Regions from separate parts of the Streptomyces sp. NPDC001717 genome, predicted to be linked through region 1. Evidence: riboswitches for the same ligand, from Rfam matches in the RefSeq annotation. Region 1 holds a riboswitch; each other region holds the start of a gene.

Region 1 (10,310 bases):
CGGCCTCGTTGACGGCGTACAGGTGGCCGTGGAAGCCGCTGTCGCGCAGGTTGCGCAGGGCGGCCGCGCCGACGCCGGCTCCGGAGCGGCTGACGCCGACGACCGCCACCGAGCCGGGGGCGAGCAGGCGCTGCACCGAGCGCGCCTCGGCTCGCTGTTCGCGGGCGCGCTGCACGGCGAGGGAATGGGCGGTGGGTTCGAGGTCGAGGGTGAGGTGGACGGAGCCGTCCTCGAAGCTGCGCTTCTGCTCGTAGCCCACGTCCGTGAACACCTTGATCATTTTGGTGTTGGCGGGCAGCACCTCGGCGGCGAACCGGCGGATGCCGCGCTCCCGGGCCACCGCTCCGATGTGTTCGAGGAGGGCGGAGGCGACCCCGCGGCCCTGGTGGGCGTCCTGGACGAGGAAGGCGACCTCGGCTTCGTCGGCGGGAGCGGAGGCGGGGCGTCCGTCGGGGCCGATGCGGTCGTAGCGGACGGTGCCGATGAACTCCCCGCCGATGGTCGCTGCGAGGCCGACGCGGTCCACGTAGTCGTGGTGCGTGAAGCGGTGCACGTCGCGGTCGGAGAGGCGGGGATAGGGCGCGAAGAACCGGTAGTACTTCGACTCGTCGGAGACCTGCTCGTAGAAGCTGACCAGGCGACCCGCGTCCGCGGTGGTGATCGGCCTGATGCGGGCGGTACCGCCGTCGCGCAGGACGACGTCCGCTTCCCAGTGGGCCGGGTACGAGGGGTCCGACTCGTTGGTCATGCCCATACCTTACGGGCCGGACGCACGCTTGGACGGGGCGGGTCGCGCTCGCGCGGCGCTATAGGCAATCCGGGATGAAACGGTGCAAGCTGGGGAGGGCCGACCGGCGGGAGATTCGGGACGAAGGTCGGTTCGAGCATTCCGGGCTTCGTGAGAGACTGGTCTAGACAACCGTAAGAACCTGAAGGGCATCACCATGGCAGAGCGCCGCGTCAACGTCGGTTGGGCCGAGGGCCTGCACGCTCGTCCCGCCTCGATCTTCGTCCGTGCGACGACCGCTTCCGGCGTCCCGGTGACCATCGCGAAGGCCGGCGGCGACCCCGTCAACGCCGGTTCCATGCTCGCGGTTCTGGGCCTGGGCGCCCAGGGCGGCGAGGAGATCGTCCTCGCCTCCGAGGCCGATGGCGCGGAGGTCGCGCTGGACCGCCTCGCGAAGCTGGTCGCCGAGGGCCTCGAGGAGCTCCCCGAGACCGTCTGACCCTTCGGGTTCGCCACACCCCACCCACCGAAGCCGCGGCCCCTCCCGGGCGCCGCGGCTTCGGCGCGTCCCGTGGACGGTTCAGCCCCTCCGGCGTTTGAGGAGCGGGGTCCGGGGCGGAGCCCCGGCGGCGGAGCCGCACCCGACCCGACGGCCCGGCCGCTCCCCCGTAAAGGCCCGGCGCAGCCGAATGTCACACCCCGGAATTCCGCACGCCGAAATTCACCGGCCCCGCGCAGCGAATCCCGCCGCACCGCACCCAACGCACGGCATGCAGCGAATCAACAAATGCGGGAATTCCACCGCACCGGCACGCGTCCTTTGTATACGGCCGCTGTTAATGCCGACCGCTCGACATGTTTACGGCAGGTTGCGAAGTGCTCACCGCCACCCCGATCCGCAGCCGGTGCGCCCCCGTCGCCCGCTCCGCGTGGGCCGCCGCCAGCACCCGCGCCCGTTCCGCGTCACCCCGGGCCACGGCGTCCACCACCGCGCCGTGCTCCGCCCAGGACTCCACCGGCCGGGCGGGCGCCTCCACCACGTACATCCACGCGACCTTGTGCCGCATCTGCGTGAGCAGCGCGATCAGCCCCGGGCTGCCCGAGGCCTGTGCGAGCGTCTCGTGGAACCAGCCGCCCAGGGACCTCAGGTCCTCCCCCTGGCCCCGCCTGGCCCGCTCCTGGCCCAGCCTGACCAGCCCCCGCAGCACCTTGAGGTGCGCCTCGGTCCGCCGCCGGGCGGCACGGGCGGCGGCGAGCGGCTCCAGGAGCATCCGCAGCTCCAGCAGATCGGCCGCCTCCTGCTCGGTCGGCTCGGCCACGCAGGCCCCCGCGTGCCGCCGCGTGGTCACGAACCCCTCGGACTCCAGGGTCCGCAGCGCCTCACGGACCGGGACGCGGGAGACGCCGTACCGGCGGGCCAGGACCTCCTCGGTCAGTCTGCTGCCCGGCCCGAAGGCCCCGGAGACGATGTCGTCGCGAATTGCCGTGCATACCGCGTGCGCAGGAATACGCAAGACCGGACCTCCGCTTTTTCCGACTCACACCCTCATTGGTGCCACCACTGCTGCGACTCTATTGCAACACACGGCAATTTCCGAGAGCGGCCGGAAATGGGGAACCCGTGGAAACACGAAGACCCCGGCTCGGGGAGCCGGGGTCTTCGGTGAAGCGGGTGGTGCGGCGGAGTCGATCAGAGGTCGACGCCGTGCGAGCGCAGGTAGGCGAGGGGGTTGATGTCCGAGCCGTACTTGGCGCCGGTGCGGGCCTCGAAGTGCAGGTGCGGGCCGCTGGAGTTGCCCGTGGAGCCCGACAGGCCGATCTGCTGGCCCGCGGTGACCTGCTGGCCGACGGAGACGTTCAGCCGCAGCATGTGGCCGTACTGCGTGTACGTACCGTCGTTGTGCTTGATGACGACGTTGTTGCCGTACGCGCCACCCCAGCCCGCCTCGACGACGACGCCCGCGCCCACCGCGTGGACCGAGGTGCCCTCGTCGGCGTGGAAGTCGATGCCCGTGTGGCTGCCGGAGGACCACATGCCGCCGCCCGCGTGGTACTGCGTGGAGACGTAGGAGCCGTCGACCGGGGCGACGAAGGTGTTGAGTCGCTTGCGCTCCTCCTCGCGGGCCGCGCGCTCGGCGGCGTCGCGCTCGGCCTTCGCCTTGGCCTCGGCGAGGCGCTTGGCCTCGGCGGCCTGCTGCTTGGCGTCGGCCTCGGCCTGCGCCTTGGCGGCGGCGTGCTCGGCGGCGCGCTGCTGGGAGTCGGCCTGCTCGGTGATGTCGCCCTGGAGTTCATCGGCGACGACGACGGCACCGAGCGCGTTGTCCTGGGAGTGGTTGTTGCCACTGTTGTCCGCGGCGAAGGCCGGGGCTGCGATGGTGGCGACGACGCCGGTGGTGGCGAGGGCGGCTATGCCGGCGTAACCGGCGGTCTTGCGGCTCAGACGGCTGGAACCGCGGTGCTTGCCGGACGCAGCGGGACGACTGCCAAACGCCATGGAGGGGCTGATCCTTTCCTTCCTTCTCGCCTACCGGGTTAGCTGACGGGTTCGGAGCAGGAAGGTCTCCTACGGGCCCCCTCTTGCGAGGCGGTCCGATTCACCCCAGGGACGTGTGGGTCCCCGGCTCCCCAGGCTCGCGCCTGACGGGGACTCGGCGATCGCTGACCGGTGCCGCGGATGCGGCGCGTACAACTGACGGACAGCACGGCCGACGCTAGGCGGATCATCAGCCAATCACCAAACAGACACGCCCTTTTGTTGCGTACGCCACACCGCAAACAAGCAACCTCACCACCAAACGGACAAAAGGGGCCCTGGCGGTCAAGCCGCCCGGGCCCCTTCAAGAAGCGCTGTTCAGGCGCCAGTTGAGGGCGCCAATGGGTCACTTCAGTTGGTGACGACGCTCACTTCACCGATACCGAGGGCGCGCACCGGCTCCTCGATCAGCGACGCGTCACCCACGAGCACCGTGACGAGCCGGTCCGCGGGGAAGGCGTTCACGACCGCCGAAGTGGCCTCCACGGTGCCGGTCTCGGCGAGCCGCGCGTACAACTGCGCCTGGAAGTCGTCCGGGAGTTCCTGCTCGACCTGGTCGGCGAGGGTGCCGGCGACGGAGGCCGCCGTCTCGAACTTCAGCGGGGCCACGCCCACCAGGTTCTGCACCGCCACGTCCCGTTCGGCGTCGGTCAGGCCGCCCTCCGCGAGGGTGCGGAGCACCTTCCAGAGGTCCTCCAGGGCCGGTCCGGTGTTCGGGGTGTCCACCGAGCCGCTGATGGCGAGCATCGAGGCGCCCTTGCCGTCCGCGGTGGAGCGCAGCACCTGGCCGAAGGCGCGCACCCCGTAGGTGTACCCCTTCTCCTCGCGCAGCACCTTGTCCAGGCGGGAGGTGAGGGTCCCGCCCAGGCAGTAGGTGCCGAGCACCTGGGGCGCCCAGACCCGGTCGTGGCGGTCCGGCCCGATGCGGCCGATCAGCAGCTGCGTCTGGACCGCGCCGGGCCGGTCCACGATGACCACGCGGCCCGTGTCGTCGGCGGTGATCGGCGGCACCGGGCGCGGCTCGGCGGTGTCACCGGTCCACGCGCCCAGGGTGTCGGCCAGGACGGCGTCCAGGTCGATGCCGGTGAGGTCGCCGACGACCACCGCGGTGGCGGTGGCGGGGCGTACGTGGGCCTCGTAGAAGGCGCGTACGGCGGTCGCGTCGATGCGGGCGACCGTCTCCTCGGTGCCCTGCCGCGGGCGGGACATCCGCAGGGCGGCCGGGAAGAGCTCCTTGGAGAGCTGCTTGGCGGCCCGGCGCTGCGGGTTGGCCTGCTCGTGCGGGATCTCGTCGAGCCGGTTGCGCACCAGCCGGTCGACCTCGCTGTCGGCGAAGGCGGGGGCGCGCAGCGCCTCGGCGAGCAGGCCCAGGGCCTTGTGCAGGCGGGAGGCCGGGACCTCCAGGGAGACCCGCAGGCCCGGGTGGTCGGCGTGCGCGTCGAGGGTGGCGCCGCAGCGCTCCAGCTCGGCGGCGAACTCCTCGGCGGAGTGCTTGTCGGTGCCCTCGGAGAGCGCGCGGGCCATGATGGTGGCCACGCCGTCCAGACCCTCGGGCTCCGCGTCCAGCGGGGCGGCGAGGTTGATCTCGACGGCGACGACCTGCTGGCCCGGCCGGTGGCAGCGCAGCAGGGTCAGGCCGTTGGCCAGCACGCCCCGCTCGGGAGCGGGGAAGGCCCACGGCCTGGCCTCGCCGGCCTGCGGCCGCGGGTGGAAGGTCATCGTGACGGCTGCGGTGTCGCTCACTGCTCCGCCCCCTCGTTCTCGTCGCTCTCGTCGGACTCGGCGGACTCCTCGGAGCCCGGCAGCGGCTCGTAGACCAGCACCGCGCGGTTGTCGGGGCGCAGTCGGGCCGCGGCCACGGCCTGCACCTCCTCCGCGGTGACGGCGAGGACCCGCTGGACGGCGGTCAGCGCCAGCTGCGGGTCGCCGAACAGCACCGCGAAACGGCACAGTTCGTCCGCGCGGCCGGCCACCGTGCTCAGCCGGTCCAGCCACTCCCGCTCCAGCTGCGCCTGCGCGCGCTCCATCTCCTCGGCGGTCGGGCCCTCGGCGGCGAACCGCGCGAGCTCCTCGTCCACGGCCGCCTCGATGACGGGAACCTCGACCCCGCTGGAGGTCTTGACGTCCAGCCAGCCCAGGGAGGGCGCGCCCGCCAGCCGCAGCATGCCGAACCCGGCCGCGACGGCCGTCTGGTCGCGGCGGACCAGACGGTTGTGCAGCAGGGAGGACTCCCCACCGCCCAGGATCGTCAGCGCCACGTCCGCCGCGTCGCACTCGCGCGTGCCGTCGTGCGGGAGCCGGTAGGCGGCCATGAGCGCACGCGCCGGGACCTCCTCCACGATCTCCTCACGCAGCTGCCCGCCCATGATCTCGGGCAGCGAGCCGTCGCGGGGCGGCTGCTTGCCGTCGTGCGCGGGGATGGAGCCGAAGTACTTCTCGACCCAGGCCAGGGTCTGCTCGGGGTCGATGTCCCCGACGACCGACAGCACCGCGTTGTTGGGCGCGTAGTACGTACGGAAGAAGTTGCGCGCGTCCTCCAGGGACGCGGCGTCCAGGTCGGCCATGGAGCCGATCGGGGTGTGGTGGTACGGGTGGCCCTCCGGGTAGGCGAGGGCGGTCAGCTTCTCGAACGCCGTGCCGTAGGGGACGTTGTCGTACCGCTGGCGGCGCTCGTTCTTGACGACGTCGCGCTGGTTCTCCATGGACTCGTCGTCCAGGGCGGCCAGCAGCGAGCCCATCCGGTCCGCCTCCAGCCACAGCGCGAGCTCCAGCTGGTGGGCCGGCATCGTCTCGAAGTAGTTGGTGCGCTCGAAGCTGGTGGTGCCGTTGAGGGAACCGCCGGCGCCTTGGACGAGCTCGAAGTGACCGTTGCCCGATACCTGCTTCGATCCCTGGAACATCAGGTGCTCGAAGAGGTGAGCAAGGCCGGTACGCCCCTTGACTTCGTGGCGCGAGCCGACGTCGTACCACAGGCAGACCGCGGCGACCGGGGTCAGGTGGTCCTCGGAGAGCACCACGCGCAGGCCGTTGGCCAGCCGGTGCTCGGTCGCTGTCAGGCCGCCGGAGCCGGCCTGAGCTGTGGCCGTGTGACCCATGGGCATGTGGTCCCTTCGATCGCGATGCAGAGATTTCTTCTCGACCTGCCACTGTATGCAAGCGCGTCGCCCACCGGATAAGTTCCCGGGTCACTCCCCCGCACTCCGTATGGGGGGACCCCCGGGGTCGGAGTCGGCGTTGTCGGTGCCTCGGGCCACAATGGTCCGCGTCGTACCCGCATGACACCCGGTCCCATCCCGGTCCCGTCCCGGTTCCACCGCGGTCCGGCTGCAGCCCCACCAGGTCCCACCGCAGTCCGACAGCCCCGAATCGGCCAGACGACGCCACACCCGTCACACTCAGCAAGACCCAGCCAGACCCCAGCACACTTCATTCTTGGTTAAGGAGCCGCGCAGCGATGGCCCGCCGCAGCACGAAGACCCCGCCGCCGGAGGATTTCGAGGAGAAGATCCTCGACATCGACGTCGTCGACGAAATGCAGGGCTCCTTCCTCGAGTACGCGTACTCGGTGATCTACTCCCGTGCCCTGCCCGACGCCCGGGACGGCATGAAGCCGGTCCACCGGCGCATCGTCTACCAGATGAACGAGATGGGGCTGCGCCCCGACCGCGGCTACGTGAAGTGCGCGCGCGTCGTCGGCGAGGTGATGGGCAAGCTCCACCCGCACGGCGACCAGTCGATCTACGACGCCCTCGTGCGCATGGCCCAGCCCTTCTCCATGCGGCTCCCGCTGGTCGACGGGCACGGCAACTTCGGTTCGCTCGGCAACGACGACCCGCCGGCCGCCATGCGTTACACCGAGTGCAAGATGGCCGACGCCACGTCGCTGATGACGGAGTCGATCGACGAGGACACCGTCGACTTCACCGCCAACTACGACGGCCAGGAGCGCGAGCCGGTCACCCTGCCCGCCGCCTACCCGAACCTGCTGGTCAACGGCACGTCCGGGATCGCGGTCGGCATGGCCACCAACATGCCCCCGCACAACCTCGGCGAGGTCATCGCGGCGGCGCGCCACCTGATCCGCTACCCGCAGGCGGACCTGGAGGCGCTGATGCGCTTCGTACCGGGTCCCGACCTGCCCACGGGCGGCCGGATCGTCGGGCTCTCGGGCATCAAGGACGCCTACGAGAACGGCCGCGGCACCTTCAAGATCCGCGCGACGGTGACCGTGGAGAACGTGACGGCGCGCCGCAAGGGCCTGGTCGTCACCGAACTTCCCTTCACGGTCGGCCCCGAGAAGGTCATCGCGAAGATCAAGGACCTGGTCGGCTCGAAGAAGCTCCAGGGCATCGCCGACGTCAAGGACCTCACCGACCGCGCGCACGGTCTGCGCCTGGTCATCGAGATCAAGAACGGCTTCCACCCCGAGGCCGTGCTGGAGCAGCTCTACAAGCTGACGCCGATGGAGGAGTCCTTCGGCATCAACAACGTGGCCCTCGTGGACGGGCAGCCGCTGACGCTGGGCCTCAAGGAGCTGCTGGAGGTCTACCTCGACCACCGCTTCGAGGTCGTCCGGCGCCGCAGCGAGTTCCGTCGCGGCAAGCGCCGCGACCGGCTGCACCTGGTCGAGGGCCTCCTGGTGGCCCTGCTCGACATCGACGAGGTCATCCGGCTCATCCGGGACAGCGACAACTCCGCGCAGGCGAAGGAACGCCTGATGGAGCGTTTCTCCCTGAGCGAGGTCCAGACCCAGTACATCCTGGACACGCCGCTGCGCCGGCTCACCCGCTTCGACCGGATCGAGCTGGAGTCCGAGCGCGACCGGCTGAACGGCGAGATCGACGAGCTCACCGGGATCCTGGAGTCCGACACCGAGCTGCGCAAGCTGGTCTCCACGGAGCTGGCGGCGGTCGCGAAGAAGTTCGGCACCGAGCGCCGTACGGTCCTGCTGGAGTCGGCGGGCACCGCGGTGGCGGCGGTTCCGCTGGAGGTCGCGGACGACCCGTGCCGGGTGCTGCTGTCCTCGACGGGCCTGCTGGCGCGCACGGCGACCGGCGACGCGCTGCCCGAGGACGAGGGCGGCGCCCGCGCGAAGCACGACCTGATCGTGTCGCAGGTCGCGGCGACCGCGCGGGCCGACGTCGGCGTGGTCACCTCGTACGGGCGGCTGCTGCGGCTGTCGGTGATCGACCTGCCGCAGCTGCCGGACACGCACGCCGCGCCGAACCTGGCGGGCGGCGCCCCGGTCTCGGAGTTCCTCTCCGGGCTGGAGGCGGACGAGAAGGTGGTCTGCCTGACCTCGCTGGACGAGTCCTCGCAGGGCCTGGCGCTGGGCACCGAGCAGGGTGTGGTCAAGCGGGTCGTGCCGGACTACCCGGCCAACAAGGACGAGCTGGAGGTCATCACCCTCAAGGAGGGCGACCGGATCGTGGGCGCGGTCGAGCTGCGCACGGGCGAGGAGGACCTGGTCTTCATCACCGACGACGCCCAGCTGCTGCGCTACCCGGCGGGCCAGGTGCGCCCGCAGGGCCGCCCGGCGGGCGGTATGGCGGGCATCAAGCTAGCCGACAACGCCAAGGTGATCCACTTCTCGGCCGTGGACCCGGCCCGGGACGCGGTGGTGTTCACGGTGGCGGGCTCGCAGGGGACGCTGGACGACTCGGTGCTGTCCGGCAAGCTGACCCCCTTCGACCAGTACCCGCGCAAGGGCCGGGCCACCGGCGGTGTCCGCTGCCAGCGGTTCCTGAAGGGCGAGGACATGCTGGTACTGGCCTGGGCGGGCGGCTCCCCGGCCCGCGCGGCCTCGGCGACCGGCGCTCCGGCCGAACTCCCGGCCCCGGACCCGCGCCGTGACGGCTCGGGCGCCGCACTGCCGGCGGTGGTCGCGACGCTGGCGGGACCGGCGCTGTAACAGGCGTACGGGGTGTCCGGTCCGGGACCGGACACCCCATTTGCCGACTAGTGTTTTCCCTCAGGCACTGGTGGGGTGGGGAGAACAGAGCTGATGAGTCGTCGCTCGGGCGGAGTGATCGGGGACTGGGCGGAGGCCCAGCGCCGGATGCAGCAGACGCAGGTGATCCAGCAGCGGGAGGCCGAGCGCCGGCAGCGGGCCTACGAACGGGACGCGAACCGGAGCCATCGCCAGTACCGCGAAGCCGAGGCCCTGCGGCGCACGGCGCAGATCGACGCCGAGGTCGAGGCCCTCAAGGGCCTGTTGGTCGCGGGCTGCCGGGCGCCGGCGTTCCGCATCTCGACCCTGACCCGGACCGGCCGGCTGGAGCCCTTCAACCCCGGCGCTCTGGCGCAGCCGGTGCCTATGCCCCGCATCGAGGACTTCCAACAGCAGAGCAGCGGCTGGACCCTCGGCTCGAACCACAGGGCTCAGGCCGAGCGCGAGGCCCACGCCCGGTACACCCGGGCGTGGCAGGCCGCGAACGCCGCGGAGGCGCAGCGGCAGCAGCAACTGGCCGCATACCAAAGGCAGTACGAGCGGTGGGCGGCGGAGCAGCTCGCGGAGATACAGGCGCACAACAGCGGACTCACCGAACTGGCCGACTCCCTGCGCGCGGGCGACGCGGAGGCGGTGGTGGAGTACTTCTCCGCCGCCCTGTACGCCTCGACCGCCTGGCCCGAGGCCTTGCCGAGGCAGGTGGCGGCTGCGTACGACCGCGCCGCGCGCCAGCTCGTACTGGACTGGGAACTGCCCGGGTACGCGGTGGTACCGGAGGCCAGGGCGGTGCAGTACCTCCCGAGCACGGACCAGGACAAGCTCAAGCCCCGTCCGGTCACCGAGCGCCGGGCGCTCTACCGGGACCTGTTGGCGCAATGCGTGCTGCTGGTGGTGCGCGAGCTGTACGCGGCGGACGAGTTCGGCGTGCTGGACTCGGTCGTGGTCAACGGCTTCGTGGACGCCCACGATCCGGCGACGGGTCAGGAGGCGCGGTTCGTGCTCTCCACCGTGCCGGCGGCGCGCAGCGCTTTCGCAGGGCTTCGACTGGAGCAGGTCAGCGCGGTGGACTGCCTGGTCTCCGGGTTGGGCGGGCAGCTGTC
Region 2 (10,310 bases), on a different contig from region 1:
GCAACCGCGTGCTGCTGGGCAAGCTGACCGCCAAGTACGGCAACGGGAAGCTCGAAGAGCCCGCCCGGGCGGCCGTGAAGGCGCTGCACATCGAGGTGAACCCGCGCTACGGCTCCTGGGACGACAAGCAGATCAGGCTCGGCGCCGGGACGACCCCCTGGATCGTCCAGCGCTCCGGGGCCGAGGGCGCCCCCGTGGATCCGATGGCGGCCGCGCAGAGGTAGGTTCGAAGGGTGACCGACCACGCACCCGCCGACCCCGCATCCACCGACTCCGCCGCCGAGCCCACCGGCCGCATCGTCCTGCTGACCACCAGCCACCGGGTCGCCCCCGGCGTGCTGTCCTGGCCGGCATGGCGGACCCTGCACGCCGCGGACCGGGTGCTGTGCGCCGACCCCGGCCACCCGCAGCTGCCGTACCTGCGGGAGGCCGGCATCGAGGTCGAGCACGAGGCCCCCGACGCGCACGCGCTCGTCGACGCCTGCGCGGGCGGCCGCACGGTCGTGGTGCTCCCCGGCGGGGAGGGCGACCAGCGGCTCACCGACGGGCTGGCGCGGCTCGCGGGCTCGGGCCGCGTCTCGATGCCCGACCTGGAACTGCTGCCGGGTTCCTACGACCTGCCGGGCGCGCGGCTGCTCGACGTGGTCCAGGTGATGGACCGGGTCCGGCGCGAGTGCCCGTGGACCTCGCAGCAGACCCACGAGGGCCTGGCGAAGTACGCGATCGAGGAGGCGTACGAACTGGTCGAGGCCATCGAGGCCGGAGACCGTACGGAGCTGCGCGAGGAGCTCGGCGACGTCCTGCTCCAGGTGGTCTTCCACGCGCGGATCGCGCAGGAGGGCACCGTCGCGGAGGCGGACGGCGACGAGGAGGAAGAGGGCGCGGGCGGGGCGTTCTCCATCGACGACGTGGCCGGGACCCTCGTGGAGAAGCTGATCAACCGGCATCCGCACGTGTTCGGCGACGCGTCGGCCGAGACCCCCGAGGACGTGCACGAGCACTGGCAGCGCACCAAGGCGGTGGAGAAGCGGCGGGAGTCGGTCACCGACGGGATCCCGCTGGGCCAGCCCGGTCTCGCGCTCGCGGCGAAGCTCGCCGGCCGTGCCCGTGCGGGGGAACTGGCCGTGGAGCTGCCCAGGGGTGAGGGCGTGGGCTACGAACTGCTGGCGCTGGCGGCGCGCGCCGAGGAGGAGGGGATCGACCCCGAGACGGCTCTGCGAGCGGCGGCCCGCGTGTACCGGGATGCGATCCGCGCGGCCGAGGGCGTCGGCGAGTAGCCGCCGGCAGCGGTGTTCAGGTGCCGGGAGCGTTCTTCGGGTCCCGGCTCGACGGGTCGTGCCAGTGGGGTGGCGGGGGGTTCAGGAACCACTCGCCGAAGCCCAGCGGGCGGCCGTACCCGGGACCGTGACCGTTGCCACTGGCCGGTACGGCGTCGTGGAAGATCCGGTCGGGAGGGGCACCGAGTTCCTCCAGGAGCCGGGCGGTCTCGTTGATGAACAGCGGCGGCCCGCTGACGTAGACGTCCTGGTCGGGCCAGAGCCCCCGGGTGCCGAGGGCGGTGACGAGCCGGTCGGTGGCCTGTTTGCGGTGCCGGCCGGGAGCGGGCGTGATGTAGGTGACGCCCAGCCAGTCGCAGGTGGCGGCGTACCGGTCGATGAGCGGGCGGTCGTAGAGGTGCGCGGCGTCCCGCGCCACGACGAACAGCCGCACGTCCTGATCGGGAGGGTGCTCCGTGAGTTCCTCCAGCATGGCCCGCACCGGCGCCCAGCCGGTGCCGGCGGCAATGAGGCTGGCCGGCCGGTCCTCGCGGCGGAAGGTCATCCGTCCGCCGGCCGCGGCGAGGCGCAGCACGTCGCCCGGCCGGGTGTCCCGGACCAGGCAGGGGCTGAGGCGGCCGCGGTCGATCCGGCTGACGTGCAGGTCGACGGTGCCGTCGGGGCGGGGTGCGTTGCCCATGGAGTACGTGCGCCAGGTCGTCGGGACCCGTTCGCTGCTCACGCTCGTGTACTGGCCGGGGAGATAGGGGAAGGGGATCCGGGGCTGGAGGGTGAGCACGCCGATGTCCTCTCCGTACTGCAGGTGCCGCACGACCTCCGCGTCCCACCACGGCGGGTCCTCGCTGGCGGCGGCGCCGGCCATCATCGCGTCGGCGATCACCTGGTAGGCCTCGACCCACGCCTTCTCCGTCCGCGTGGTCCAGGCGTCGCCGGAGGTCTCGGCGAGCGCGGCGAGCAGGCTGGAGCCGACGGCCGCGTAGTGCCGGGGCTCGACCAGGAACTTGCGGTGGTCGCGCCCCAGGTCGCGTAGATAGGGGACGAGGGTGTCGTTCTCCAGGTGGGCGATCACGTGCGTGAGCGCGGCGAAGAGCCGGTCCCGTTGTCTTTCCATGTCTTCGAAGGAGGCCGGGAAGAGCTCACGGAGTCCGGGGTTGTGCCAGAAGAGGTGGGAGTAGAAGAACTTGACCGCGTGCTCGGCCCGTCTCTCCACCACCGCGAAACTGCTTTTCAAGATCCTCACGTCCACAGAACCGAAAGTAGGAACGCCAAAGTGCGCGAGGTCAAGCGGAGGGCCATCTACGGACAGCCGCGACGAACGGGCCATATGGGATGACGGGTGGGAGGCGGGATACGGTCGTCGGGTGCACGAGCAGACTCCCGCAGCCCCCGCAGACGTTCCCGCCGACACCTCTTCCACCGAGGGGCCGACCCTCTTCGACTGGGAGTTCGCGACCGATCCGTACCCGGCCTACGCCTGGCTGCGCGAGCACTCCCCGGTGCACCGCACCAAGCTTCCCAGTGGGGTCGAGGCCTGGCTGGTCACCAGGTACTCCGATGCCCGTCAGGCCCTCGCGGACCAGCGGCTCAGCAAGAACCCGGCGCACCACGCGGAGCCCGCGCACGCCAAGGGGAAGACGGGGATCCCGGGGGAGCGCAAGGCGGAGCTGATGACGCACCTGCTCAACATCGACCCGCCGGACCACACCCGGCTGCGGCGGCTGGTGTCGAAGGCGTTCACCCCGCGCCGGGTCGCCGAGTTCACCCCGCGGGTCCAGGAGATCACCGACCACCTCATCGACAAGATCGTCGAAAAGGCGGGGGCCGACCGCGACGGGGAGGCCGACCTCATCCACGAGTTCGCCTTCCCCCTCCCCATCTACGCCATCTGCGAGATGCTCGGCGTACCGCGCGAGGACCAGGACGACTTCCGCGACTGGGCCGGGATGATGATCCGGCACGGCGGCGGTCCGCGCGGCGGGGTCGCCCGTTCGGTGAAGCAGATGCGCACCTATCTCGGGGAACTGATCCACCGAAAGCGGAATGATCTGGGCAATGACCTCATCTCCGACCTGATCCGGGCGAGCGACCACGGCGACCACCTCACGGAGGCCGAGGCCACCGCGATGGCTTTCATCCTGCTTTTCGCCGGTTTCGAAACCACGGTCAACCTGATCGGCAACGGACTGCACGCCCTCTTCGTGAACCCCGACCAGCGCGAGCGCCTCCAGGCCTCCCTCGCCGCCGGAGAGAGCGGCCTGCTGGAGACCGGGATCGAGGAACTCCTGCGCTACGACGGCCCGGTGGAGCTGGCGACGTGGCGGTTCGCCACCGAGGCGATGACCCTCGGCGGCGAGCGGATCGCGGCCGGCGACCCGGTCCTGGTCGTCCTCGCGGCGGCCGACCGGGACCCCGAGCGGTTCGCCGACCCGGACACCCTGGACCTCTCCCGGAGTGACAATCAGCACCTCGGCTACGGGCACGGCATCCACTACTGCCTGGGTGCTCCGCTCGCGCGACTCGAAGGACAGACCGCGCTCGCGAGTTTGCTGACGCGTCTGCCGGATCTGGAACTCGCCGTTCCGCCCGAAGAGCTGCGCTGGCGCGGCGGACTCATCATGCGTGGCCTGCGCACTCTTCCGGTTCGCTTCGCAGTCCCGAACATCTGAGGGGCGCCTGACCTGACGTCAGTTCCCGAGCGAACTTGTGACATGCGTTCGAGTGAGGCTAGGTTCTGCCGTTACCCAGCCGTTATGCGAAAGGTGCAGCCTCATGCGTTCCGGGAACGGCCGCCACAGACGCCCCCGTCAGGTGCCCGCGATAGTCGTCACTGCCGGAGTCACCGGCTCCGCGCTGGCCCTGCCGCTGCTCGCCGCCACCGGCGCGAGCGCGGCCGACACCTCCACGTGGGACAAGGTCGCCGAATGCGAGAGCGGCGGCAGCTGGAGCGCCAACTTCGGCAGCGGTGCCTACGGCGGGCTCCAGTTCACCCAGGAGGAGTGGCGGGAGGCCGGTGGGCTCGAGTTCGCCGAGCGGGCCGACCTCGCCAGCCGTTCCCAGCAGATCGCCATCGCCGAGCGGGTGCTCGCGGCGAAGGGCCCGCAGGCGTGGCCGATGTGCGCCGCGCCCGCCGGGCTGGACGCGCAGGGCCCCGCCGCGGTGGTCGACCCCGGACAGCCCGGCAGCCACGGCAGCGTCAAGCCCACGCCCTCGCGCCCGGACGACGTCGTGCCGCCCTCCGGAGCCGTGCCGCCGTCCACCGACTTCGGGGCCCCGACCCCGGGGATCGCCGACGGCCCGCTCGGACCGAACCTCGGACTGCCCGTCATGCCCCCGGCCGACCTCCCGATTGACGAGCCGAAGACTCCGGGCAACCCGAACAACCCGGGCGACCAGGGCAACCAGGACAACAAGGGCGGTCAGGGCAACTCGGGCAAGCCTGCCGACCCGGGCTCCCCGACGGCGCCTCCCACGACCACGCCGGCCGACCCGAGCCTGCCCCCGGTGAACCCGGCCGACCCGGCCAACCCGGGCATCCCCACGGCGCCTGACGCCTCGACCGCACCGCCCGTCACGCCCGCCGACGGCACGGGCAAGCACCGCGGCGCGCCCGCCACCGAGACTCCCGGGGCGTCTGATGCCGCGTCGGAGCCCACGTACACCGTGAAGTCGGGCGACAGTCTGACGGCCATCGCGGATGCCAAGGGCGTCAAGGGCGGCTGGGGCGCCCTTTACAAGGCCAATGAGCAGGTCATCGGCGGGGACGCCAACTTGATCAAGCCGGGACAGAACCTGGATCTATCCGGACAGTAAGGGCACTTCGGTCGACCGGTACGAGTTGATTGTCTGTTTTCTGTAAGTGAGACATGTGTCTCTTCCGGTCAACTGGCGTGTCCCGCCTCGGGGCTTGCGCAAACCCCGTCCTCACCTGCGCAAACACCCCCGAGAAGGGCGCAAGTAGGGGCCGTTTCTCCCCGATGTCGCGCGTTGAACATCGGGGAGAGACCTGCCTACCTTCTGAATCGCCCGCCACCGCGGGCTCCTTCGACCGCATCGCCGAATCCTGCCGGCGGACGGGGGGAACAGTCGTCGCGTCAAGCGCCGAAGGCAGGAGCGGGGGAACCAAGGTAGGTGCCGGGCGCGGCCGTTGAGAGACGGTCACAACCGGCTAGGGGTCAAGACGTGCGCAAGGTCGCACGGCCGGGCAACTCACTCGCCCGAACCCGACAGCTCACCTCGTAGGCGTCGGTGAGGAGAACGTCATGCTGCTTTCCGGCAAGGGCAAGCACCGTCGCGCCACCAAGGCCGTCCGCATCGCCACGCTGGCCGGTGTCGCCGGTGCCGTCGTCGCCGCGCCCCTGATGGCCGCGGGCACCGCGAGCGCCGCCACCGCGAGCGAGTGGGACCGCGTCGCCCAGTGCGAGTCCGGCGGAAACTGGTCCATCAACACGGGCAACGGCTACTACGGCGGCCTGCAGTTCTCTTCCTCCACCTGGGCCGCGTACGGCGGCAAGTCGTACGCCCCGCAGGCCAACCAGGCCTCGAAGTCCCAGCAGATAGCCATCGCCGAGAAGGTCCTCAAGGGCCAGGGCAAGGGCGCCTGGCCGTCCTGCGGCGTGGGCCTGTCGAACTCGTCCTACACCGGCGGCTCGACCGAGACCCCGAAGGTCGAGACCAAGAAGACCCAGCCGAAGAAGACCGAGACCAAGAAGGTCGAGCCGAAGAAGACGGAGACCAAGCGCTCCGAGACCCCGGCCCCGACCACCCGCTCCGAGCGCACCGAGGCCCCGAAGACGGGCAACGGCTCGTACGAGGTCAAGGCCGGCGACACCCTGGGTGCCATCGCCGATGCCAACGGCGTCAAGGGCGGCTGGGAGAAGCTCTTCGAGCTGAACAAGGACACCGTGTCCGACGCCGACCTGATCTTCCCGGGTCAGAAGCTGAAGCTCAGCTGAACAATGCGGCAATAGCCGCAGGCGTCTTCACCACACGTAACAGCCACACCGCCCGGCGCGCCTTCCCCTCCACGCGCCGGGCGGTGCTGTGTGCGCGGCCAAGACCCCTTCCTTCAGAGACGTATGTCCTGGAACGGGGGTATTCGGGCCCTTTTTCGTCCCAGGACCCGGGCGGTCGGCGGGCCGAGTGCCCGGATCCGGTTAGGCTCTAAGCGGCAAGGCCGTCCCACGGCCTGACATGCCGCCGCACACCCAGCGTCACATCCCAGAAGGAGATGCTCGTGCCGTCCATCGACGTCGTCGTAGCCCGGGAAATCCTGGACTCCCGAGGCAACCCCACGGTCGAGGTCGAGGTGGGCCTCGACGATGGCAGCACCGGCCGTGCTGCAGTTCCGTCCGGTGCCTCCACCGGAGCGTTCGAAGCCGTAGAGCTCCGTGACGGTGACCCCAACCGCTACCTCGGCAAGGGCGTCGAGAAGGCCGTCCTCGCCGTCATCGAGCAGCTCGGCCCCGAGCTCGTCGGCTACGACGCCACCGAGCAGCGCCTGATCGACCAGGCGATGATCGACCTGGACGCCACCGAGAACAAGGGCTCCCTCGGCGCCAACGCCATCCTCGGCGTCTCCCTCGCCGTGGCGCACGCCGCGTCCGAGGCCTCCGACCTTCCGCTCTTCCGCTACCTCGGCGGTCCGAACGCGCACCTGCTGCCCGTTCCGATGATGAACATCCTCAACGGTGGGTCGCACGCCGACTCCAACGTCGACATCCAGGAGTTCATGATCGCCCCGATCGGCGCGGAGTCCTTCTCCGAGGCCCTTCGCTGGGGTGCCGAGGTCTACCACACCCTCAAGAAGGTCCTGCACACCAAGGGCCTGTCCACCGGTCTCGGTGACGAGGGCGGCTTCGCCCCGAACCTGGAGTCCAACCGCGCCGCGCTCGACCTCATCGTCGAGGCCATCAAGCAGGCGGGCTACACCCCCGGCAAGGACATCGCGCTCGCGCTCGACGTCGCCGCGTCCGAGTTCTACAAGGACGGCAAGTACGAGTTCGAGGGCCAGTCCCGCTCGGCCGCCGAGATGACGGAGTACTACGAGGAGCTCGTCGCGGCGTACCCGCTCGTCTCCATCGAGGACCCGCTGTTCGAGGACGACTGGGCCGGCTGGAAGACCGTCACCGAGCGCATCGGCTCCAACGTGCAGATCGTCGGCGACGACCTCTTCGTCACCAACCCGGAGCGCCTGGCCCGCGGTATCGAGGAGGGCTCCGCGAACGCCCTGCTCGTGAAGGTGAACCAGATCGGTTCGCTGACCGAGACCCTCGACGCCGTCGAGATGGCCCAGCGCAACGGCTTCAAGTGCATGATGTCGCACCGCTCCGGTGAGACCGAGGACGTCACCATCGCCGACCTCGCCGTCGCCGTGAACTGCGGTCAGATCAAGACCGGCGCCCCGGCCCGCTCGGACCGCGTCGCCAAGTACAACCAGCTGCTGCGCATCGAGGAGATCCTCGACGACGCCGCGGTGTACGCGGGCCGCAGCGCGTTCCCCCGCTTCAAGGGCTGATCCGGACCTCCGGGTCTAGCCTCCGTACGTCCCCGCACTCGGTCCCGTACCGTGTGCGGGGACGTATTGGTTGGTACGTGTACACAGGGGAGGCGGATCAATGGCCGGGAACCGGGATCGGTTCTCCACCTTCTCCACCGCGACCAGGCTCAAGCAGCTCGGCGAGCGGACCGCGGCCCACGTCTACCGCTCCCAGTCGCGCCGTCAGGTCCGCCGCAGCCGGCTCACCGGACGCGCGGCCCTCCTGGTGCTCGTCCTCTGTACGCTGGTCGTCGCCCTCGCGTATCCGATGCGCCAGTACGTCTCCCAGCGCTCGGAGATCGCGGAGCAGCAGAAGGCGGCCGCCGCGGCGCGGAACCGCCTGGAGCGGCTCCGCGACGAGAAGGCCCGCTGGCAGGACGACGCGTACGCCGAGCAGCAGGCGCGCAAGCACCTGCACTTCCTGCGCCCGGGGGAGATCGGCTACATCATGACCGACCCCGGGGCGCAAGGCCCCGAGCGACACCGCACCGGCAAGGCCGGTACCGTCCGGCCCTGGTACTCCAACGTCTGGGACGGCGTCGACAAGGCCGACCGCCCGGGCGACTGAGCACCGCACCCATCCACGAGAACGAAGAGACTTCCTCCAGGCATGCAGACGCCCCCGCCCCAGACCGACCGGACCGAGCCGACCGACGCCGACGTCGACGCCTTCCAGCAGCAGCTCGGCCGCCCGCCGCGCGGGCTGCGCGCCATCGCGCACCGCTGCCCGTGCGGCCAGCCGGACGTGGTGGAGACCGCCCCGCGGCTCCCCGACGGCACCCCCTTCCCGACGCTGTACTACCTGACGTGCCCCCGCGCCGCCGGCGCCATCGGCACGCTGGAGGCCAACGGCGTGATGAAGGAGATGCAGGCCCGGCTCGCCGAGGACCCGGAACTGGCCGCCGCCTACCGGGCCGCGCACGAGGACTACATCCGGCGCCGTGACGCGATCGAGGTGCTCCAGGGCTTCCCGAGCGCCGGCGGCATGCCGGACCGGGTGAAGTGCCTGCACGTCCTGGTCGGCCACTCCCTGGCCGCGGGCCCGGGCGTGAACCCGTTCGGCGACGAGGCCCTCGCGATGCTGCCGGAGTGGTGGGCCAAGGGCGCCTGCGTCACCCCGTGTACGGACAAGGCGGACAAGAAGGACGAGGTGTCCGAGTGACCCGGGTCGCGGGCATCGACTGCGGCACGAACTCCATCCGGCTCCTCGTCGCGGACTGCGACCCGGCCACCGGGGACCTCGTCGAGCTCGACCGCCGCATGACCATCGTCCGGCTCGGCCAGGGCGTGGACCAGACGGGCCGGCTGGCCCCGGAGGCCCTGGAGCGCACCTTCGCGGCCTGCCGTGAGTACGCGCAGGTCATCAAGGAACTCGGCGCGGAGCGGGTGCGCTTCGTGGCCACCTCCGCCTCGCGGGACGCCGAGAACCGCGAGGAGTTCGTGCGGGGCGTCAAGGAGATCCTGGGCGTCGAACCCGAGGTGATCACCGGGGACGAGGAGGCGGAGTTCTCCTTCACCGGCGCCACCAAGGAACTGACCTCCCACGAGCACCTGGAGCGGCCGTTCCTGGTGGTGGACATCGGCGGCGGCTCCACCGAGTTCGTGGTCGGTGAGGAGCACGTGCGGGCGGCCCGTTCGGTGAACGTGGGCTGCGTCCGGATGACCGAGCGCCACCTGGTGGTCGACGGGGTCGTCACCGACCCGCCGACCGCCGAGCAGATCGCCGCGATGCGGGCCGACATCGAGGCCGCGCTGGACCTGGCCGAGGAATCGGTCCCGCTGCACGAGGCCCGCACCCTCGTGGGGCTGGCCGGCTCGGTGACCACGGTCGCCGGGATCGCGCTCGACCTGCCGGAGTACCTCTCCGAGCGGATCCACCACTCCCGCATCTCCTACGAGCAGGTCCGGGAGATCAGCGGGCGGATGCTGACGCAGACGCACGCCGAGCGCGCCGCGATCCCCGTGATGCACGAGGGCCGGGTGGACGTGATCGGCGCGGGCGCCCTGGTCCTGCTGGCGATCATGGAACGCATCGGGGCCACGGAGGTCGTCGTCTCCGAGCACGACATCCTGGACGGGATCGCCTGGTCCGTAGCCTGAGACGGGGCGCGGCGGGCAGCGGATTCCCAGGCAGAACGGTCTCTCCGGCTGCCTCTACAGGGGTCTGCGGGGGACTTTGGTCCCTTGATCCACATGAAGTTCGTGAAGTTCTTCACAAGGAAAAGAGGTCCGCGGGGCAACTGGAGGGGCCGTTTGAGGCTCTTCCGGGGCCCCCGGGCCCGTTTCTCCGAGCGTTCGTGCGAATGTCGGAGCCGACGGGTTCCGTGTCAGACGTATGGACAAAGGCCGGTGGTCCAGTCCGGTCGAGGGCCTACAGCCCAGTTCAGGACGGGTGAACAACGATTCCCGAAGTGCCACGGTTCCCGTTGCGCGTCATGACTTCCGTCACGCGGGCCGCGGAGTGTAGCAGAGGGTCCCCCGTACCTTGTGAAGGGGCT
Region 3 (10,310 bases), on a different contig from region 1:
CCGGGCGTGGAGCCGGACCTGGTGTGCGTGGCCAAGGCGCTGTCGGGCGGCTACGTGCCGGTCGGCGCGACCCTGGGCAAGGACTGGATCTTCAAGAAGGTCTACTCCTCCATGGACCGGGTGCTCGTGCACTCCGCGAGCTTCGGCTCCAACGCGCAGGCGATGGCCGCCGGTCTCGCGGTGCTCTCGGTCATGGAGGACGAGGAGGTCGTGGCCAACGCCCGGGCGATGGGCGACCTGCTGCGCGGGCGGCTGGCCGCGCTCGTGGACGAGTACGAACTGCTCCACGAGGTCCGCGGGCGCGGGCTGATGATCGGCATCGAGTTCGGCCGGCCGTCCTCGCTCGGGCTGCGCAGCCGCTGGACGATGCTCCAGGCGGCCCGCAAGGGGCTCTTCGCGCAGATGGTCGTGGTGCCGCTGCTCCAGAAGCACCGGATCCTCACCCAGGTCTCCGGGGACCACCTGGAGGTGATCAAGCTCATCCCGCCGCTCATCGTGGACGAGCACGACGTCGACCGGTTCGTCGGGGCCTTCCGCGCGGTCATGGACGAGGCGCACGGCGGGTCGGGTCTCATGTGGGACTTCGGCAGGACCCTGGTCAAGCAGGCGGTCGGCAACCGCTGACCGCGGGACGGGGGACCGTCGGGGAGGGGGCGGACGAGGAGGGGAGCGCGCCCGGCGCGCTCCCCTCCTCGTCCGCATGTCAGTCGAGCAACCGCTCGCGCAGCCGGCTCCGGGTCTCGGGCGCGAGTCCGAGCCCCTGCTCCAGGTAGCGGTCCACGCCGCCCCAGGTCTCCTCGATGGTGTCGAAGGCCCCGAGCAGGTATTCGGCGCGGGCGTCGAAGAGCGGGGCGAGCAGCTCCATCACCTCGGGGGAGCGTGCCTCGGGGGAGTCGTCGCTCCGGCGGACCCGGTAGCGACGGTGCGGGGCGTTCGACTCCAGGTAGTCCGCGACGATCGCCTCGCGCTCGACGCCCAGCGCGAGCAGGGTGACGGCGATCGACAGACCGGCCCGGTCCTTGCCGGCGGCACAGTGCATGAGCGCCGGGACGCTGTCCTCGGCGAGCGCGTGCAGGACCCGGCCGTGCTCCGGCGTACGGCTCTTGATCATCACCCGGTACGAGTTCGCCATCCGGGCCGCCGCCTTGCCGTCGCCCAGGATCGAGCGGAGCTGTGCGAGATCGCCGTCGCGGACCATCTTCCAGAACTCCCGGCCGTCGGCCGGATCCGAGAGGGGGATGTTGACGTTCCGCACGCCGGGCAGTTCCACGTCAGGGCCCTCCAGCGCGTGGTCGGCGCCGTTGCGGAAGTCGAAGACGGTGTGGAGGCCGAGCGAACCGAGGAACTCCGTATCGGTTTCAGTGGCATGCGCCAGATGTCCGCTTCGGAACAGTCGTCCTGTCTTGACCCTTCGTCCATCAGAAGTCGGCAATCCGCCCACATCGCGGAAATTGCGCACTCCGGACAGTTCCGGCTCCTGTATCTGCTGGGTCAAGGGAACTCCTCCGCTTCGTGGTGCTGCTCGTGGGTGCTCTGTCCGAATTACACTACTTGGCGACAACTTGCCATAAGTGGAGGCGAGATCGGGCGCGTCCCCGTGAGCCAGATCATACGGTGACCGTGAGTGCCTGATCACGAAAGCCGAATGCCCGCGTCGGAGGGGTTGTTGACGGGCGGGAATGGACGGAGGGTGACCGGCATTCCCCCGGTTTCCCGTTCCTGTGATTCCGTCAGGAAATTCGCGGCTTGTTCGGCGCGTCCTTTTGGGATTACGTTCGCGACCGATCCGGGTGGATCGCCGAATCCTGCCGCCGCCCGGAAACCGCACCCGACCATTCACGCGCGGCAGGAGCGGGGGAACCAGGTAAGCCGCTGTCCCGGAACTCCACCCGGGACGGCTAGGGGTGAAGCCGTACATGTTCCGTTCATGTACTGCCGGACATCTCCAGTCCGAACCCGACAGCTCACCTCGCAGGCGCCGGAGAGGAATTCGCCATGCCTGCAAAGGGTAAGCACCGCCGCCCCAAGTCCCTTTCGATACCGCGCGGCTTCGCCGTCGCCGGCACCGGTGGTGCGGCCCTCGCGCTGCCCCTGATGGGTGCGGCCGGTGCCCACGCGGCCGGCGCCCCGGCCGCCGCGACGACGGCCCGGACCGCCGTTGCCCCCGTCGCGGCCCCGCAGGTCTCCGCCCCGCTCCGGGCCGAGGCCGGCGCGCCGACCGTCTACACGGTCGTGCCGGGCGACTACCTCTCCAAGATCGCCGCCGAGCGCAACCTGGACGGCGGCTGGCAGCGGCTGTACGCCGACAACCGCGAGGCGGTCGGGACCAACCCCGATCTGATCCGTCCCGGTCTGAAGCTGAACCTCGGCGGTGCGGGCGAGGCGGCGGCTCCGGCGGGACCGGCTCCGGAAACCGCACCGAAGACCGCGCCCCGGACCGGGCACGAGGCGGCTCCGAAGGCCGCTGCGCAGACCGGTCCGCAGGCGGCCGAGCAGGCCGCTCCGGCGCAGCGGGAGACCGCGGCCGAGGCCCCGCCGGCCAAGACGTCGGCCTCCGGATTCGTGGCCCCGCTCGCCAGTACCGGGATCTCCACCCAGTACAAGGTCGCGGGCAGCATGTGGTCCTCCGGCTACCACACCGGTGTCGACTTCATCGCGAGCTCCGGCACCACCGTCCGGGCCGTCGGCGCGGGCACCGTCGTCTCCGCCGGCTGGGGCGGCGCGTACGGCAACGAGGTCGTCATCCGCCACGCGGACGGCAACTACTCGCAGTACGGCCACCTCTCCTCGCTGGCCGTCTCGGTCGGCCAGAGCGTCACCGCCGGCCAGACCATCGGCCTGTCCGGTTCCACCGGCAACTCGACCGGCCCGCACCTGCACTTCGAGATCCGCACGGGCCCGTCCTACGGCTCCGACATCGACCCGCTGGGCTACCTCCGCGCGAAGGGCGTCAGCATCTGACGGCAGCCGCCGCCGGAGCACGAGCACGCGTGAGGCCGGGACCCGAGGGGGGTCCCGGCCTCACGTGTACGTATTCCTTACCTCCCGGGTGGTAAAGATCACGGCCCGTCAACCCCTCATTACGTTGGCGTAGGTTGGTTACGAGAGTGAAGGATGTCGTCTCGTGGCAGCGACGACGACGAAACTCAAGACCATCGGCTCGTACGCGGCGATCGGGGACAGCTTCACCGAGGGCGTGGGGGACCCGGGACCCGGGGACACTTATCTCGGCTGGGCGGACCGGCTCGCCGTGCTCCTGGCCGACCAGCATCCGGAGGGCGAATTCCGGTACGCGAACCTGGCCGTGCGCGGCAAACTGCTCGACCAGATCGTGGCCGACCAGGTTCCGCGGGCCAAGGCGCTCGCGCCGGACCTCGTGACCTTCTGCGCGGGCGGCAACGACATCATCCGCCCCGGCACCGACCCCGACGACGTGGCGGCGCGCTTCGAGGCGGCCGTCGCCGACCTCACCGGAGCCGTCGGCCGGGTCGTGATCACCACCGGCTTCGACACCCGGGGCGTTCCGGTCCTCAAGCACCTCCGGGGCAAGGTGGCGACGTACAGCGTCCACGTCCGCGCCATCGCCGACCGCTACGACTGCCCGGTGCTCGACCTCTGGTCCCTGAAGTCCGTACAGGACCGCAGGGCATGGGACACCGACCGACTGCACCTGTCGCCCGAGGGGCACACCCGGGTCGCACTGCGCGCCGCGCAGGTGCTCGGACTGGACGTGCCGGCCGACCCCGACCAGCCGTGGCCGCCGGAGCGCCCGCGCGGCTCGGTCGACGTGACGCGGGACAACATCCACTGGGCGCGCGAGCACCTGGTGCCCTGGATCGGCCGCCGGCTGCGCGGCGAGTCCTCCGGGGACCACGTCGAGGCGAAGCGGCCGGACCTGCTGCCGCTGTAGACGGGGGGAGGGGCAAGCGGGGAAGGAAGGCGGGGAAGGGGGGAAGCGGGGGACGACACGCGCGGGGAACGCGGAATCCTTCGGGGCCGGTGTGCGTTGGGATGCTCGTAGACCGACGGACATCCCCACCGCGCCGTCATCCGACCGCACCGTCCCTGGAGGCGCCTTGACCGGCTCTCGTCCCCTGCGTCCCCGGCTGCGCGCCCTGCGGCCCGAAGCCTTCGGCGCGGACCCCACGGGGGCCCGGCTGGACCGGATCCGCCGTTCGCCGAACTTCGCCGACGGCGTCTTCCAGAACCCGGTCGGCGCCCGGAACAGGCCCTCGGGGTCGATGGCGGAGTTCGCGAAGATCTACTTCCACCGCGAGCAGCGGATCCGGCGGGCTCCCGCCGGCCCGATCCCGGTCTACCCGACCACCCTCGCCGAACTGGCGAAACCGCCGGTCAGCGGATTGCGCCTGACCTGGATGGGCCACTCCAGCGTGCTCGCCGAGATCGACGGCCGCCGGGTCCTCTTCGACCCCGTGTGGGGTCAGAGGTGCTCCCCGTTCCCCTTCGCCGGTCCCAAGCGACTGCACCCCGCACCGGTCCCCCTGGCCTCGCTGGGCACCGTCGACGTCGTGGTCATCTCCCACGACCACTACGACCACCTGGACCTGCCGACGATCAAGGCGCTGGCCGGTACGGACACGGTCTTCGCCGTCCCGCTCGGCGTCGGCGCCCACCTGGAGCACTGGGGCGTCCCGGCCGACCGGCTGCGCGAGCTGGACTGGAACGAGAGCACCAAGATCGCGGGCCTCACGCTCACCGCGACCCCCGCCCGGCACTTCTGCGGCCGCGGCCTGCGCAACCAGCAGCACACCCTGTGGGCCTCCTGGGTCGTCGCGGGCGACGAGCACCGGATCTACCACAGCGGCGACACCGGCTACTTCCCCGGCTTCCGGGAGATCGGCGCCGAGCACGGCCCCTTCGACGCCACGATGATCCAGATCGGCGCGTACTCGGAGTACTGGCCCGACATCCACATGACGCCCGAGGAGGGCGTGCGCGCCCACCTCGACCTGCAGGGCGGTGCTCCGCACGGCGTGTTCCTGCCGATCCACTGGGGCACCTTCAACCTGGCCCTGCACCCGTGGGCCGAGCCCGGCGAGTGGACGGTCGACGCCGCCGAGGGCGCCGGGCAGGCCGTGGCGACCCCGAGGCCCGGCGAGCCCTTCGAGCCCGGGGGCACCCTTCCCGTCGACGCCTGGTGGCGACCGGTGGCCGAGTCCATCGCGCACCCCTGGCGGGGGAAGAGCGAGCTGCCGGCCGCGGCTCCCGAAGCCGCTCCCCGGGGTGATCTGGACCTCGCCGGCGAGCGCTGACAGCGCCACGCGCCCGCGCGGAACGCGCGGAACGGGCCCGGGAATGCGCAACCGGCCCCGTCGAGCCGCCGTCCTGCGGCACGATGGGGCCGGCAGCGGCCCGCAACGGCCCGGCGGGGTCGGGGACACCGGGGTCGGGAACACCGGGTCGGGAACACCGGGTCGGGAACACCGAGGGGGCTCGCGATGTGGCAGGCCGTGGCGGGGGGCGGGCCCTGGGCCCTGCCGGTGGTGTGCGGCACCTATCTGGCCATCGTGTTCATCACCAGCAGGGGACTCATAGCCGCCCCCCGCTACCGGCAGCTCCAGACCTGCATACGCGACACCCGGGCCCGTGCCGCGGTCCTCGGCGCGGCCGCCCCCGACGACGGAGCCCGGGCCGCGGAGATCGAGGCGGTCACCTCGCGCCTCGACGACCTGGAGACCAACGGCACGGTGGCCTCGCGGCTCCTGCCCAGCTCCTGGACCATCGCGATCCCGCTGTCCAAACTGGCCGCCGCCTGGCGCGCCCTGCACAGCGCCGAGCGCCGGCTGCTGCGCCTGCAGACCCCGGAGGAGAACGCCGCCCGGCTCCGTGCGCTCCGCATCCGACTCGCCGCCTCCCCGCACCCCGGCGACGCGCAGCTGGCGGCCGAACTCGCCGCACCGGCCGCGGGCGGCCCCGAAGCCGGGGCACTGCTGATCGCCGCCACCGAGCACCTCCACGAAAGGGAGGACACCGAGGCCGAGCAGGAGTACGAGCAGCAGCGCACCGCCCTGTGGCTGGCGGCGACCGGCCTCGGCGTGATCCTCCTGATCGGCCTCACCTTCGACCACCGGCTGACCCTGACGCTCGGCGCGCTGGGCGGCTTCCTGTCCCCGGTGGTCAGCGTGATGCGCTCCCAGCGTCCGGCCTCCTGGGGCGTCCTGGTCCTCGCCCCGGTCGGCGGCGCGCTCGCCGCGGTCGCCGGGCTGCTCCTCGTACGCATGCTCGCCGACCCCGAGCTCAACGTCCTCGGGCACGTCTTCCTCGACAACTCCTGGGACGCGCCGGACCGGCCCATCGCCCTCGCCATCGCCCTGCTCTTCGGCTTCTCCGGCACTCTCTTCTCACGGCTGGCGCTGACCGCCACCGGTCAGTTCGTCTCCGGCCCCGCGGCTGCGGCCACCGGGCAACAGCCGTAGGCCGCCCCGGGGTACGGCCCCGGAGCGCGCCCCGCGTATTCGGGCTGTCGTACGAGCGCTCCACCGGGAGCGGGAAGCACCCCCGCGAAGTTCCCCAACCGGGGCTCAGGGGCGTGATGGTGCGGTCTAGCGTGGGTATCCGGTGATCAACACCGGGCCCCGGGAACGCCGGTGGCCGGGCCCCACGTACCGAGGACGCAGATGTCCGGACTCCGCGCAGCCCGCCACGCCCCGTCGAGACACGCCGCCCCCGGTCCCGGCCGGCAGATAAGGCCCCAGCTGATCCGTGCCGCCCTGCTGCCCACGCTCGCCGCCGCGCTGAGCGGGGCCGCCGCGGTGATCTTCACGCTGCAGCTCGGCGGGGGAGCGGGGGAGCGGGACGCCCGGCTGTGGCCGGTGCTCACCGGCTGCGCCCTGCTGGTGCTCGGCGCCCTCGCCGCGGCCCTGCTCGGGGCCCAGCGCGCCGCCAAGGCCGTCCGGGACCGGTGTGAGGCCCTGCGCCGTTCCAGCGTGCGCGGCCGCCAGGAGCTGCTCACCACGGCCGAGCGGCTGGAGCGGGGCGAGAGCGCGCCGCGTCCGCTGCGCGGTGGCGGTGGCGGCGGCCCGACCGGGCCCCGCCTCGGCGCGGACCCGGCGGGCATCGACGAGTTCTGGCTGCTCTCCCAGGAGCTGCGCGGAGCCCGGGAGCACGCGCACACGACCCTCGTACGACTGGCCGGCCCGGTCGCGCCCTCCGACAGCGACCGCAAGGTCGAGGTCTTCGTCAACCTCGCGCGTCGCCTCCAGTCCCTCGTGCACCGGGAGATCTCGCTGCTGGACGAGCTGGAGGACACGGTCGAGGATCCGGACCTCCTCAAGGAGCTCTTCCACGTCGACCACCTCGCCACCCGGATCCGCCGGCACGCCGAGAACCTTGCGGTGCTCGGGGGCGCCGCGTCCCGCCGCCAGTGGACGCGGCCCATCGACCTGAGCGAGGTGCTGCGCTCCTCCGTCGCGGAGGTCGAGCAGTACACCCGGGTCAAGGTGGTGCCCCCGGCGGGCGGCAGCGTGCGCGGTCACGCGGTCGCGGACGTGGTGCACCTGCTGGCCGAACTGGTCGAGAACGCCACGGTGTTCTCCGCGCCCGACACCGATGTGGTGGTGCGGGCGGAGCGGGTCACCGCCGGGATCGCGGTCGAGGTGGAGGACCGCGGGCTGGGCATGCCGGCGGAGGAGCAGCACCGGATGAACGCGCTGCTCGACGACCCCGACCAGATCAGCGTCCGGCACCTGCTCGCCGACGGGCGGATCGGCCTGTACGTGGTCTCGGCGTTGGCCCGCCGGCACGGCATCGCGGTCGAGCTGAAGTCGAACATCTACGGCGGCGTACTCGCGGTGCTGGTACTCCCGAAGGAACTCCTGGGCGCCCCCGCCGCGGTCCCCATCCCCCACCTGGAACCGGCCCGGGTCCCCACCCCGCCCCGGCCGACCGTCCCCGACCCGCGCACCGCCCCGACCGGCCGCGACCCCGCTGCCGCCGACCCTGCCCCGGCGGGCCACGCCCAGGCTGCGGCTCCCGGCCTCGCCGACCACGTCCCGGCTGCCGCCCAGGTCCACGACAGCCACCGGGTACCCGCCGCCGATCCGGCCCCCGGCCCCATCCCGTTCCTCCGCGCCGACCCCGGGCAGGCCACGGCCCCCGACCCGGGGCGCGGTCCTGGTTCCGGGCTCGCAGGCGGGGTCGTGGTGCCCTCCCCCCGAACCGAGGTCCCGCCATTGCCCGTGCGGCGGACCGGGGTGGCCGAGGAGCCCGCCGCGGGCGGCGTCGGGCGCCCCGAGTTGCCCCGGCGGCGCGCCCAGGAGCATCTCGCACCGCAGCTCCGCGAGGCCCCCGCGCCCCGGCCGGCGGCCGACGACACCGAGCGGCCCGTCCACGACCCCGGCCTGATGGCCGCCTTCCAGCGGGGCTTCGGCCTCGCGCAGTCGGAGGACCAGGCATGACCCCGATCACCCCGAGCACCCCGAGCACCCCGATCCTCACCCCTCGCAACGGCAAGGAGCACACCCCCATGGGCGGCGAAGTGGCGACCAAGACCGGCAGCCGGCTCTCGGACCTCGACTGGCTGCTCAGCGGCCTGGTGCAGCGCGTGCCCTACACGCGCAGTGCCGTACTGCTCACCGCCGACGGGCTCGTGACCTGCGTACACGGCCTGGACCCGGACAGCGCCGACCACCTGGCCGCCCTCGCCTCCGGGCTGTACTCGCTCGGCCGCAGCGCCGGCGCCCGCTTCGGCGACGGCGCGGAGGTGCGGCAGGTCGTGGTCGAACTCGACACCGCACTCGTCTTCGTCTCGGCGGCCGGCTCCGGCACCTGCCTGGCCGTACTCGCCGACCGCGAGGCCGACGCCGGCGTACTCGGCTACGAGATGGCGATGCTCGTCAAGAGCGTACGACCGTACCTGGCGGCCCCGCCGCGTCGGCCCGTCGCCGACCCGGAGCGATGAGGGCCCGCGCGAGGGGGGCGTACGAAAACGGAACGGCGTACCGGGACACACCCTGGCTCGACGACTCGGCGGGCCGGGTGATGCGCCCGTACACCGCCAGTGGCGGCCGCACCCGGCCGGGCGTCTCGCTCGACCTGCTCTCCCTGGTGACCGCGACCGGTGTGCGGCCCCGCGTCCCGCTCGGGGCCGAGCACATCCTCGCCCTGCGGACCTGCGCCGCCGCCGGGGCCGCCACGGTCACGGTCGCCGAGGTGGCCGGGCAGCTGCGGCTGCCCGCGGCCGTGGTCAAGGTGCTGCTGGCCGACCTGATGGAACACGGGGCCGTCGTGGCGCAGGCCCCCCGCTTCCCCGGCACGGGCGCGGGCACCGGAACCCGCGCCGGGACCGGCGGCGACCCCTTCGGCGCGTTCGCCGCGGCCGACCAGAACCTGCTCAGGGCGGTGCTCGATGGCCTACGCGCACGACTGTGACGCCGCCGAGGCCCGGGTGGCCGTCCCCGCGACCCTGAAGGTCCTGGTCGCGGGCGGCTTCGGCGCGGGCAAGACCACCTTCGTCCGCGCGGTGAGCGAGATCGAGCCGCTGAGCACCGAGGAACTGCTGAGCGACCTCGGCGCGGCCGACGACCCGCTGGACGGCGTCGAGGCCAAGTCCACGACCACCGTCGCGCTCGACTTCGGCCGGATCACCCTGGACGAGGGCCACGTCCTCTACCTGTTCGGCACGCCGGGCCAGCACCGGTTCTGGTTCCTGTGGGAGGAGCTGTGCGCGGGCGCGCTCGGGGCGGTGGTGCTCGCCGACACCCGCCGGCTCGCCGACTGCTTCCCCGCCGTGGACTTCTTCGAGCGGCGCGGGATCGCCTTCGTCCTCGCCGTCAACGAGTTCGACGACGCCCACCGCTACGCGCCCGACGAGGTGCGCGCGGCGGTGGGCCTCGGGCCGGAGGTGCCCGTCGTACGGTGCGACGCGCGCCTGACCGGTTCCGGGACGGGCGCGCTGGCCGCCCTCGTCCGCCATCTGCTGTGCCTGTCCAACGAGTCGGGGGGACCGCCATGACGTACTACGAATCGACCGGACACCTGCTGCTGACACCCGTGGACCGGGAGGCGCCCGCGCGCGCCGTCCGGCTGCGCGAGCTGGGGCTCGGGGAGCGCACCGACGCCGAACTGGACGCCTTCGCACGCCGCGTGGCCGACGCGCTCGAAGCGCCGTACACGGGGGTCAACTTCATCGGTGAGGAACGGCAGTTCTTCGCCGGGCTGCACCACGCGGCCGACGCCCCGGCGAGCGGATACCCGGCCCGGGTCCTGCCCCGCGACCACGGCTACTGCCCGCACGTGGTCGTACGCCGGCGGGCCCTGGTGCTGGAGGACGTGCGCGACTTCGCGCGCTT

What was found. A riboswitch is a leader RNA that binds a small molecule or an ion and turns the genes downstream of it on or off. The one in region 1 is predicted to bind cyclic di-AMP.
Region 2: linked by a shared signal. The riboswitch ahead of ACFYZL_RS24455 (transglycosylase family protein) and the one ahead of ACFYZL_RS18870 (M23 family metallopeptidase) in region 1 are both predicted to bind cyclic di-AMP.
Region 3: linked by a shared signal. The riboswitch ahead of ACFYZL_RS08650 (peptidoglycan DD-metalloendopeptidase family protein) and the one ahead of ACFYZL_RS18870 (M23 family metallopeptidase) in region 1 are both predicted to bind cyclic di-AMP.

Annotation. Positions count from the first base shown of each region.
Region 1 is NZ_JBIAUK010000010.1:110,979-121,288, reverse strand. It holds gene ACFYZL_RS18885 (GNAT family N-acetyltransferase) at 1-748, opposite strand, end outside; gene ACFYZL_RS18880 (HPr family phosphocarrier protein) at 945-1,226, shown strand; gene ACFYZL_RS18875 (GntR family transcriptional regulator) at 1,564-2,241, opposite strand; gene ACFYZL_RS18870 (M23 family metallopeptidase) at 2,418-3,221, opposite strand; cyclic di-AMP (ydaO/yuaA leader) riboswitch at 3,235-3,391, opposite strand; gene ACFYZL_RS18865 (M16 family metallopeptidase) at 3,612-4,979, opposite strand; gene ACFYZL_RS18860 (M16 family metallopeptidase) at 5,000-6,355, opposite strand; gene ACFYZL_RS18855 (DNA topoisomerase (ATP-hydrolyzing) subunit A) at 6,715-9,171, shown strand; gene ACFYZL_RS18850 (restriction endonuclease) at 9,265-10,310, shown strand, end outside.
Region 2 is NZ_JBIAUK010000016.1:76,892-87,201, forward strand. It holds gene ACFYZL_RS24430 (SurA N-terminal domain-containing protein) at 1-224, shown strand, start outside; gene ACFYZL_RS24435 (nucleoside triphosphate pyrophosphohydrolase) at 234-1,277, shown strand; gene ACFYZL_RS24440 (globin domain-containing protein) at 1,294-2,517, opposite strand; gene ACFYZL_RS24445 (cytochrome P450) at 2,639-3,943, shown strand; gene ACFYZL_RS24450 (transglycosylase family protein) at 4,047-5,087, shown strand; cyclic di-AMP (ydaO/yuaA leader) riboswitch at 5,364-5,534, shown strand; gene ACFYZL_RS24455 (transglycosylase family protein) at 5,537-6,229, shown strand; gene eno (phosphopyruvate hydratase) at 6,505-7,791, shown strand; gene ACFYZL_RS24465 (septum formation initiator family protein) at 7,892-8,380, shown strand; gene ACFYZL_RS24470 (DUF501 domain-containing protein) at 8,423-8,974, shown strand; gene ACFYZL_RS24475 (exopolyphosphatase) at 8,971-9,912, shown strand.
Region 3 is NZ_JBIAUK010000003.1:289,138-299,447, forward strand. It holds gene ACFYZL_RS08640 (aspartate aminotransferase family protein) at 1-624, shown strand, start outside; gene ACFYZL_RS08645 (tyrosine-protein phosphatase) at 704-1,495, opposite strand; cyclic di-AMP (ydaO/yuaA leader) riboswitch at 1,787-1,991, shown strand; gene ACFYZL_RS08650 (peptidoglycan DD-metalloendopeptidase family protein) at 1,996-2,961, shown strand; gene ACFYZL_RS08655 (SGNH/GDSL hydrolase family protein) at 3,125-3,910, shown strand; gene ACFYZL_RS08660 (MBL fold metallo-hydrolase) at 4,077-5,273, shown strand; gene ACFYZL_RS08665 (hypothetical protein) at 5,460-6,437, shown strand; gene ACFYZL_RS08670 (ATP-binding protein) at 6,639-8,417, shown strand; gene ACFYZL_RS08675 (roadblock/LC7 domain-containing protein) at 8,486-8,920, shown strand; gene ACFYZL_RS08680 (DUF742 domain-containing protein) at 9,001-9,390, shown strand; gene ACFYZL_RS08685 (ATP/GTP-binding protein) at 9,368-9,973, shown strand; gene ACFYZL_RS08690 (GAF domain-containing protein) at 9,970-10,310, shown strand, end outside.